Regions from separate parts of the Kitasatospora sp. NPDC059146 genome, predicted to be linked through region 2. Evidence: riboswitches for the same ligand, from Rfam matches in the RefSeq annotation. Region 2 holds a riboswitch; the other holds the start of a gene.

Region 1 (5,019 bases), on a different contig from region 2:
TCCCGACCACCGGCGTCCCCTACGGCGCCACCCCCGCCCACGGCATCCGGCTCCCCGAGGACGACCACGCATCATGACGTCGCCTACCGACATCGGCGCAGCACTCCAGCAGGACGGCGGCGAGGGCGGCGCCGGACCGGAGCCCTTCGGCCTGGGCAGCTCCCCGCTGCGCAGCGACGCGCTGCCCAAGGCGCTCGGCATCTACCCGTACGCGGCCGACCTCTGGGCCGAGGGGCTGCTGTGGGGCGCGGTGCTGCGCTCGCCGCACCCGCACGCCCGGATCCGCGGCATCGACACCTCGGCCGCGCTCGCCCTGCCCGGGGTGCACGCCGTGGTCACCGCCGCCGACCTGCCGCCCGGCCCGGACGGCCTGCCGGACGGCGCCCCGGCCGGCCCGATCGTCTCCGACCGCCCGGTGCTGGCCGCCGGCGTGGTGCGCCACCACGGCGAGCCGATCGCCGCGGTCGCCGCCGACCACCCCGACACCGCCCGGCTGGCCGTCGGCCTGATCGCGGTCGACTACGAGCCGCTGGAGGCGGTCACCGACCCCGAGCAGGCCTTCACCGCTCCGGCGCTGCACCCGGACGGCAACCTGTTCCGCCACCTGCCGCTGCGCACCGGGGACCCGGACGCGGCCGGCGAGATCATCGTCGAGGGCCTCTACCAGGTCGGCCGGCAGGACCCGGCCCCGCTCGGCGCCGAGGCCGGGCTGGCCGTGCCGCGCCCGGACGGCGGCGTCGAGCTGCACCTGTCCTCCACCGACCCGCACGGCGACCGCGACCGCACCGCCGCCTGCCTCGGCCTGGAGCCGGACCGGGTCCGCCTGGTGGTCACCGGCGTGCCCGGCGCCACCACCGACCGCGAGGACCTCTCCTTCCAGGTCACCCTGGCGCTGCTGGCGCTGCGCACCGGCCGCCCGGTGAAGATGACCCTCACCCGCGAGGAGTCCTTCCACACCCACACCTCGCGCCACCCCGCGCTGCTGCGCTACCGCCACCACGCCGACGCCGACGGCACCCTGGTGAAGGTGGAGGCGCAGATCCTGCTGGACGGCGGCGCCTACGCCGACGTCTCCGCCGAGGCGCTGGCCGCCGCGACGGCCTTCTCGGTCGGCCCGTACGTCTGCCCCAACGTGTTCGTGGACGCCTGGGCGGTGCGCACCAACAACCCGCCGGCCGGGCGGATGCGCGGCGAGGGCGCGCTCCAGGCCTGCTTCGCGTACGAGTCGCAGCTGGACCAGCTGGCCGCCCGGGTGGGCGTGGACCCGGTGGAGATCCGCCGCCGCAACGCGATGTCCACCGGCGACCCGCTGCCCACCGGACAGGCCGTCACCTGCCCCGCCCCGGTGAAGGCGCTGCTGGACGCGGTGGCCGCCGAGCCGCTGCCGGCCCTGCCGGTGGACGACCCGGACGCCGAGTGGCTGCTGCCCGGCGGTCCCGGCGGGGCCGGGGACCCGGCCGCGGTGCGGCGCGGGATCGGCTACGCCGTCGGCATGGTGCACATGCTGGGCGCCGAGGGCGAGGACGAGGTCTCCACCGCCACCGTGCGGGTCAGCGGTGACCACGCCACGGTGATCTGCGCGGCCGTCGACGCCGGGCAGGGCTTCGCCACGCTGGCCCGGCAGATCGTGCAGACGGTGCTGGGCGTCAGCGAGGTCTACATCGCGCCGGCCGACAGCGACCAGTCGATCGCCGGGCCCTCCGCCCGGGGCCGGCATACCTGGGTCTCCGGCGGGGCGGTCGAGCGGGCCGCGCTGATGGTCCGCCACCAGCTGCTGCAGCCGATCGCGGCCGACTTCGGGATGTCGGTGGAGCTGCTGCAGATCGCCGACGGCAAGATCACCTCCTACGACGGGGTGCTCGGCATGCCGGTCGCGGAGGCGCTGGAGGGCAAGGAGCTCTGGGCCACCGCGCAGTGCCGCCCGCACCCGACCGAGCCGCTGGACGAGTCCGGACACGGCGACGCCTTCGTCTCCATCTCCTTCTGCGCGATGCGCGCGGTGGTGGACGTGGACATCGAGCTGGGGGCCGTCCGGGTGGTCGAGATGACCGTCGCCCAGGACGTCGGCCGGGCGCTGAACCCGCGCCAGATCGAGGACCGGATCGAGGCGGGCGTGGCCCACGGCGTGGGACTGGCGCTGATGGAGGACCTCCAGACCTCGGGCGGGGTGATGACCAACCCCTCGCTCACCGGCTACCGGCTGCCGACCTCGCTGGACACTCCCGAGGTGCGGATCGCCGCGCTGCTGGAGGAGCGGGACGTGGTCGCCACCTTCGGGGCCAAGGCGGTCAGCGCGGTGCCCGCGGTGGTCGCCCCCTCGGCGGTCGCCGCCGCCGTCCGGGCCGCCACCGGGCTGCCGGTGGGCCGGCTGCCGATCCGCCCGGAGGACGCCGTCACGGCCTGAGCCGGCGCCTGCGGCCGTCGGGCCCCGCCGCCGCGGGTGCCCGTCGGGTCGTCGGGTCGGGTCGGGCGGCCGGAAACGGAACGGGAAATGCGGAATTGCCGGTCGACTTCGGTCGACCGGCAATTCCCCTTTCGAGGCCGTGGCGGGAATTGAACCCGCGTACATCGCTTTGCAGACGATTCCCTGAGCCACTCGGGCACACGGCCAGTGAATTCAGGATGGCGGACCGGCCGAATGGGGTCAATGACGTTGTGTAAATTCTGTGTGGCAATGTGTGCTACGGTCGGAGCAGGTGGTTGATTCCCCGCCACCCCGGACGAGCGCGTCGTACCCGGTGACGACAAGACGGCGCAGTTCAGCGGCAATCCGGCCGCTGTGGACTGCGGAGGTACGGCCGTCATGGCTTGGCTCGTTCTGATCGTCTCGGGTCTCCTGGAGACCGTCTGGGCAGTGGCCCTGGAATCGTCCAAGGGCTTCTCCCGCCTCGTTCCCAGCCTCGTCTTCGGCGTCGCGCTGCTGTTCAGCATGGGCGGGCTGGCGTACGCGATGCGCACCATCCCGATCGGCACCGGCTACGCGGTCTGGGTCGGCATCGGCGCGGTCGGCACCGCGGTCTACGGCATGGCCGTCCTGGGCGACGCGGTGACCATGGCCCGGATCGGCTGCCTGCTGCTGATCGTCTGCGGCGTGGTGGGGCTCAAGGTGCTGCACTGACGCCTGCCCCCGGGGCCGGTCCTAGGCCCTGCGACGGACCCGGTCAGGGACTCCGGTCAGGAGTCAAGGACGCGGACGGCTCTTACGATGTTACGTATGACCACTGCCTCCCCCACCTCGGTCGACTCCCCCTCGATACCCTCCGGAGCTGACCCCGGGGGCGGGGTCATGAGCGGCCGCTTCCGGGCCCTGACGCTCGGGATCGTGTCGGTCGTGCTGGTGATCGCCTTCGAGGCGACCGCCGTCAACACCGCGATGCCGACCGCGGCCCGGCAGCTGGACGGCCTGGGGCTGTACGCCTTCGCCTTCTCCGGTTACTTCACCACCACGCTGTTCGCCCTGGTCGTCTCCGGCCAGTGGTGCGACCGGCGCGGCCCGCTCCAGCCGCTGTTCACCGGCATCGCGGTGTTCGGCGCGGGCCTGGTGGTGGCCGGGACGGCGCCGGGCATGTGGGTGTTCGTGGCCGGGCGGGCGATCCAGGGGCTGGGCGGCGGGCTGGTGATCGTCGCGCTGTACGTGGTGGTCGGCCGGGCCTACCCGGAGCGCCTGCGGCCGGCGGTGTTCGCCGCCTTCTCCTCGGCCTGGGTGCTGCCCTCGATCGTCGGGCCGCTGGTCTCCGGGGCCGTCACCCAGCACCTCGGCTGGCGCTGGGTCTTCCTGGCGGTGCCGGTGCTGATCCTGCTGCCGCTGGCGGTGATGGGCCCGGCGCTGGCCCGCTCCGAGCGGGACCACCCGGTGCTCAAGGGCGCCGACTTCGACCGCCGCCGCACCCTGCTGGCCGCGATGGCGGCGGTCGGCGCCGGCTTGCTGCAGTACGCCGGCCAGCGCCGGGACCTGGTCGGGCTGCTCCCCGGCGTCGCCGGTGCGGCGCTGCTGGCCCCGGCCGTGCTGGGACTGCTGCCGAAGCGGACCCTGCGGGCCGGGCGCGGGCTGCCGACGGTGATCCTGCTGCGCGGGCTGGCGGCGGGGGCGTTCCTCGGCGCCGAGGCCTTCGTCCCGCTGATGATGACCACCGAGCGCGGCCTCTCGCCGACCCTGTCCGGGCTCACCCTGACCAGCGGCGGGCTGACCTGGGCGCTGGGCTCCTGGCTGCAGGGCCGCCCGGGGGCCGAGCGGTACCGCGAGGCGATGATCCGGGGCGGCTTCGTGCTGACGGCGGTGGCGATCGCGGCCGCCGCGCTGGTGCTGGTCCCGGCGGTCCCGGCCTGGGTGGCCTCGGTGGCCTGGGGCGTCGGCGGCATCGGGATGGGGCTGACGGTCGCGAGCGTCAGCGTGCTGATGATGAAGCTCTCCGCGCCCGAGGACGCCGGGGCCAACTCGGCCGCGCTGCAGATGAGCGACGCCCTGGGCAACGTGCTGCTGACCGGTCTGGCCGGGGTGCTGTTCGCGGCGCTGGGCGGCGGGTCACTGGCCGCGGCGCACGAGGGCGCCGGGGCCGACGGCTCGCCCGGCGCCTTCGCGGTGATCCTGCTGGTGATGGCCGCGGTGGCGGCGCTGGGGGCGCTGCTCGCCGGGCGGGTGCGGGTCCGGGCCTGACCCGGGGTCAGGACGCGGCGGCGGTGGGGGAGGGGGAGGCGGCCGGCGGCGCGGCCGGGGTGCCGAGGAAGGCCTCCCAGCCGCCGGCCGGGGACTGGCCCGGGCCGAGGCCCTGGAGCTTGCGCAGCACCGCCGGGTCCTGGGCGTCCAGCCAGTCGACCAGTTGGCGGAAGGAGACCAGCCGCACCTCGGGCTTGCCCGCGATCGACTTGAGCACGTCCTCGACGGCGTTCATGTAGATGCCGCCGTTCCACTCCTCGAAGTGGTTGCCGATGATGTACGGCGCACGGTTGCTGTTGTAGGTGCGGTCGAAGCCCATCAGGTACGAGTCCCGGGCCTGGGCCTGGAAGCCCGGGTAGAGCGCC
Region 2 (5,019 bases):
CATCCAGGTCGCCCTCGCCCGGCGCTCGCTCAACTCCGCCGGCTCGCTGTACGTCTGGACCTCCGGCAGCCTCAACGGCCGGGACTACGCCATCGCCACGCCCGCGCTCCTCGGACTCGCCGTCCTGGTGCCGACCGCCCTGGTGGTGGCCCGGTGGCTGGCGGTGCTGCGCTTCGACGACAGCGTGGCCGCCTCGCTGGGCGTCGACCCCGGGAGGGTCCGGCTCGCCTGCCTGCTGCTCGCCGTCGCCCTCGCCGGGCTCGCCGTCGGGATCTGCGGGCCGGTCGGCTTCGTCGCCCTCGCCGCACCCGTACTCGCCGCCCGGCTCGCCGGACCGACCCGGGTGCCGGTGCTCGGCTCCGCGCTCACCGGCGCCCTGCTCGTCGTGCTCGCCGACACCCTCGGACGGGTGCTGATCGGCGGGGTGGAGATCCCCGTCGGCATCGTCACCACCGTGCTCGGCGGCCCCTTCCTGCTCTGGGTGCTGCTCGGGCGCCGTACCAACTGATCCTGGAGAGACAGACGTTGAACGCCTTCCCGCTGATCGCACCCGACCCGGACGACGCCGCGTACCGGCTGGTCACCTTCATCTCCACCGAACAGGACTGCGACGGCGTGCTCGCCCTCGTCCACACCGTCACCGACAAGGACCGGCACGCCGGCGACCTGACCCCCCACCTGATGGAACGCCGGGGCGGCCGCTGGGAGATCACCTACCGGCTGCGCGCCGACCACCGCGCCTCCTACCAGCTGCACCCCTTCCACGGCGCGCCCCCCGGCACCACCCGCGCCGACTGGCTGCACGTCCTCGACCACGCCCGCCCCGACCCCCGCGACAGCGAACCCCGCCTGCCCGCCCGCGACGGCCGCCACCCCGCCTCCGTGCTCAGCCTGCCGCAGGCCCCCGCCCAGCCGTACGTCCGGCGGCGCGAGGACGTACCGCGCGGGCGCACCCTCCCCCGCACGGTGGCCGGGCGGCGGGTCGACGTCCACCTCCCCGCCGGGTACGGACCCGGCCTCGGCCCGTACCCGGTCGCGGTACTGCTCGACGGCGAGATGTGGGGCGAGGTGCTCTCCGTCGGCGACACCCTCGACAACCTGACCGCCGACGGCGCGATCCCGCCCACCGTCGCCCTGCTGGTGCACACCATGGGCCCCGGCCGCCCCGACGACCTGAGCTGCAACCCGGCCTTCGTCGACCTCCTCGCCGACCGCCTCCTGCCCTGGGCCGCAGCGGAGTTCGACGCCACCGACGACCCGCGCCGGACCGCCATCGCCGGCCAGAGCGCCGGCGGCCTCACCGCCGCCTACGCCGCCTTCCGGCGCCCGGACCGCTTCGGCAACGCCCTCTCCCAGTCCGGCTCCTTCTGGTGGCCCGACGAGACCGAGTTCGACGCCGGCAGCGAGTGGCTCACCCGCCGCTTCGCCGCCGAACCCCACCGGGACGCCCGGTTCTGGATCGAGGTCGGCCTCCAGGAGTGGATGCTCCTCACCCAGAACCGCCACCTGCGCGACGTGCTCACGGCACGCGGCTACGACCTCCACTACCAGGAGTTCAACGGCGGCCACGACTACGCCTGCTGGCGCGGCGGCCTCGCCGACGGACTGGCGCACCTGCTGGGGTCACCCGCAAGGACGGTTTAGGTCAATTCGCATACCCCCGACGCCTGTGCGGACGTAGCGTCGGAACCCACACCGAGTGACCTGGGGGGTCAGCGATGAACGCGTCCTCGTCCGCCACGCCGCCGCCGATGTCATGGCAGTACTGCGGTGACCAGCTCAAGCTCTGGCGCGCCCGCGCCGGAGTCAGCCGCGAGGCCCTGGCGACCGAGGCCGGCTACAGCTACGAGAGCCTGCGATCGATGGAGGCCGGGCGGCGCAAGCCGTCGCTGCACCTGCTGCAGGTGGCGGACGAGATGTGCGGCGCGAAGGGGATCCTGCTGGCAGGGGCGGACTACTTGAAGCCCGAGAAGTATCCGCGATTCGCTGAGGACTACATTCGCAACGAAGGGGAGGCGGTGGTCATCAACTGGTACGAGAACCAGCTCTTCCCTGGCTTGCTACAGACCGCCGCAACAGCCAAGACCGTCATCGACGGACGCTGGCCCCCGCTGGACGACGAGACCGTTGCGGTACGGGTGGCCGCTCGCCTTGAGCGTCAGGAGTTGCTGAAGGTCCAGAGCAAGGCGTTCAACTTCGTGATCGAGGAGAACGTCCTCCACCGCCGACTCAGCACGGAGGAAGCCCACGTCGAGCAGTTGCTGCACCTCCTCGTCATCGGCAGGCAGCGCAACGTGGCCATCCAGATCGTTCCCTCGGTCGGTTTCCACCCTGGCCTGGAAGGACCGTTCGTTCTCCTGGACTTGCCGGAACACGAGCGGCTCGCCTACGAGGAGGGCCAAGCAGCCGGGATGCTCCACGCGGACACCGACAAGGTGCAGTTCCTGAGTCAACGCCATGAAAGGATCCTTCGGCAGGCTCTCACTCCGGAGAAGTCGGCCGAGTTCATCAACGCGTTGGTGGAGGACCAGTGAGTAGCGAGTTGACTTGGCGTAAGTCCAGCCACAGCGGGAGCGAGGGCGGCTCGTGCATCGAGATCGCTCACGCCGAGGGCACAATCCACGTCCGCGACTCCAAGGACAAGTCCGGCCCTCAACTCGCCTTCGCCCCTGGGGCCTGGGCCGACTTCATCGAGTTCACCCGAAACGTTCCTCGCCACGTCGGCTGAGGCCGCTGGCCGGGCCTCGTGCTAGCGTCACGGGCGGCAGCGCGACGGCGCCCGCCCCGGACGAGATGTGCGCCGTACCCGGCCCGCCAAGACGACGCACCCAGGGAGTCGTCATGACCGCCGCCGACGCACCGATCGCCCGTCCGCTGGACGTGCCGTGGATCCACGGCTCGCCGTCCGCGAAGCACGACACGGACCCGGAGATCCAGGCCTACGCGTACGACGAGAACACCGTCATCCTGCGGCAGAACAAGGCGGTGCACTACGAGGCGCCGTTCCTGTTCCTGCTCTTCGGGGCGGACCGGGCGGTCCTCATCGACACCGGAGCGACCGCCGAGCCCGCGTACTTCCCGCTCCGGGCGACCGTCGACGGGCTGATCGCGCAGTGGCTCGCCCGCAACCCCCGCGACCACTACCCGCTGCTGGTCCTGCACACCCACCCGCACGGCGACCACGTCGCGGGGGACGGGCAGTTCGCCGACCGGCCGGACACCGCCCTGGTCGGCGCCGACCGGCCCACCGCCTGGGCGTACTTCGGCTTCGACCACGACCCGGAGGCCACCGCCCGCGTCGACCTCGGCGGCGGACGGGTCCTGGAATGCCTGGCCACCCCCGGCCACCACCCGGCCGCCGTCACCTACTACGACCCGTGGACGGGCTTCCTGCTCACCGGCGACACCGTCTACCCCGGCCGGCTCTACATCGACGACTGGCCCGCCTTCGGCCGCAGCATCGAGCGCCTGATCGCGTTCACCCGGGAGCGGCCCGTCACGTACGTCCTCGGCTGCCACATCGAGATGACCCGCGAACCCGGCGTCGACTACCCGATCCGCACCACCCACCAGCCCGACGAACCCCCGCTCCAGCTCACCGTCGACCACCTGCACCGCATCCGCGCCGCCCTCGCCGAACTCGGTGACCGGCCGCGGCGGCACGCGCTGGACGACCTGATCCTCTGCCCCAACGACTGAGGGGCCGGGCGGTCACGCCGGCCCGGGTGGGCCGGCGCGGGTGCTGACGGCTGGCCCGCATCGGTGGTCTTGCACGCCTGACGACCGCTCGGCATAGTTGCGTCACATCCCGCCGGGCACATCCCGCGGAGCCGCTCACTCCCGAGATTGACATGGACAGGACGTATGACCCTCAGGAAGGAGTGTCCTCTCATGGCACGATCCGAGCGGGTCTCCCGCAGCCTGCGCCGCCTCCGGGGTGGCGGCCACGCCACGGTCGGCATCACCGCGGTCCTCCTCACCGCGATGCCCGTGACCTCGGCCCCGGCCGCCCCGCATCCCCCGCGCCCGATCTACGTCTTCGCCCACAACCTGAACTCCGCCGACCAGGTCGACAACGCCCTCGCCGCCGGCTACAACGGCGTCGAGGTCGATGCCGCGTTCAACGTCTCCGGCGCGTGCGGCGGCACCAGGCAGTGGGTCTCCTGCGACCCCGGCAACCCGGCGTCGGAGAGCGTCGACCCGGTCAACATCAAGCGGAAACGCACCGGCGCGGTATTCGACGCACTCGCCAACGCCCGGCGCAGCGGCAAGAACCTCGCGGCCGTGTGGGTCGACATCAAGTCGTCCACCGACGGCGACCAGCCCGCCCAGATCAGTGCACTGCGAGGCCTGGTCCGCGACAAACTGCTGGCCGCCGGGATCAGGGTGATGTACGAGGTGCCCTACCCGTCGAGCAGTGACGCCGCCTGGAACGCACTCAAGCAGAACCTGGACCCCCTGGAGTCGACGGCCGTGACCGGCACCTACGCGCAGGTGCGCGACACCTTCTCCCGGGAGGGCGGCGGAATCCCCACCAGGCACCGGTTCGCCACCGACGGTTCGGCGGTCTTCGCCACGTTGACCGGGACCTGCATGAAGACCGACGGCGACAAGGTCACGGGGCTCAGGGACAGCGTCGCCAACCGTGAGGCGGGGAACATCGCCGGCGTCTTCGCCTGGACCATGGGCTCCTCACCCGACGGTGCCGACTGCGCGGCACGGATGCTCGGCGAGATCGGGGTCAACGGCGTGATCGCCGGATCCCGGCTCTCGGACTACCGCAAGGAGACCGACACCGACGTCGCGGTGAACAACATCACGGACTGGGTCAGGAGGCACCCCGCCCAGGCGCGGATGGCCACCGTCCACGACACCCTCTTCGGCTGAGCCGAAGCCGCAGCGGCTCCGGCTCGGAGCTGAGTCGGGGGGCCCCCCCGGCCGGGGGTGGGGGGGGGGGGGCGGGCGGCCGGGCCGCGGCACCGGTCGTACGTCCGGGGGGGACGCCGGGAGCGGAGGCCC

What was found. Region 2 has a riboswitch for guanidine ahead of ACFXPX_RS24140 (MBL fold metallo-hydrolase). Riboswitches for the same ligand answer to the same signal wherever they lie in the genome.
Positions count from the first base shown of each region.
Region 1: another riboswitch for guanidine. It lies ahead of ACFXPX_RS11450 (DMT family transporter); the one in region 2 lies ahead of ACFXPX_RS24140 (MBL fold metallo-hydrolase).

Region 1 is NZ_JBHZCY010000019.1:41,418-46,436, reverse strand. Features, by position in the region: gene ACFXPX_RS11465 (2Fe-2S iron-sulfur cluster-binding protein) at 1-77, shown strand, start outside; gene ACFXPX_RS11460 (xanthine dehydrogenase family protein molybdopterin-binding subunit) at 74-2,404, shown strand; tRNA gene ACFXPX_RS11455 (tRNA-Cys) at 2,539-2,610, opposite strand; guanidine-III (ykkC-III) riboswitch at 2,691-2,759, shown strand; gene ACFXPX_RS11450 (DMT family transporter) at 2,804-3,118, shown strand; gene ACFXPX_RS11445 (MFS transporter) at 3,215-4,654, shown strand; gene ACFXPX_RS11440 (hypothetical protein) at 4,662-5,019, opposite strand, start outside.
Region 2 is NZ_JBHZCY010000059.1:44,838-49,856, reverse strand. Features, by position in the region: gene fhuB (Fe(3+)-hydroxamate ABC transporter permease FhuB) at 1-508, shown strand, start outside; gene fes (enterochelin esterase) at 526-1,644, shown strand; gene ACFXPX_RS24150 (Scr1 family TA system antitoxin-like transcriptional regulator) at 1,719-2,534, shown strand; gene ACFXPX_RS24145 (DUF397 domain-containing protein) at 2,531-2,728, shown strand; guanidine-III (ykkC-III) riboswitch at 2,770-2,829, shown strand; gene ACFXPX_RS24140 (MBL fold metallo-hydrolase) at 2,842-3,699, shown strand; gene ACFXPX_RS24135 (hypothetical protein) at 3,892-4,887, shown strand.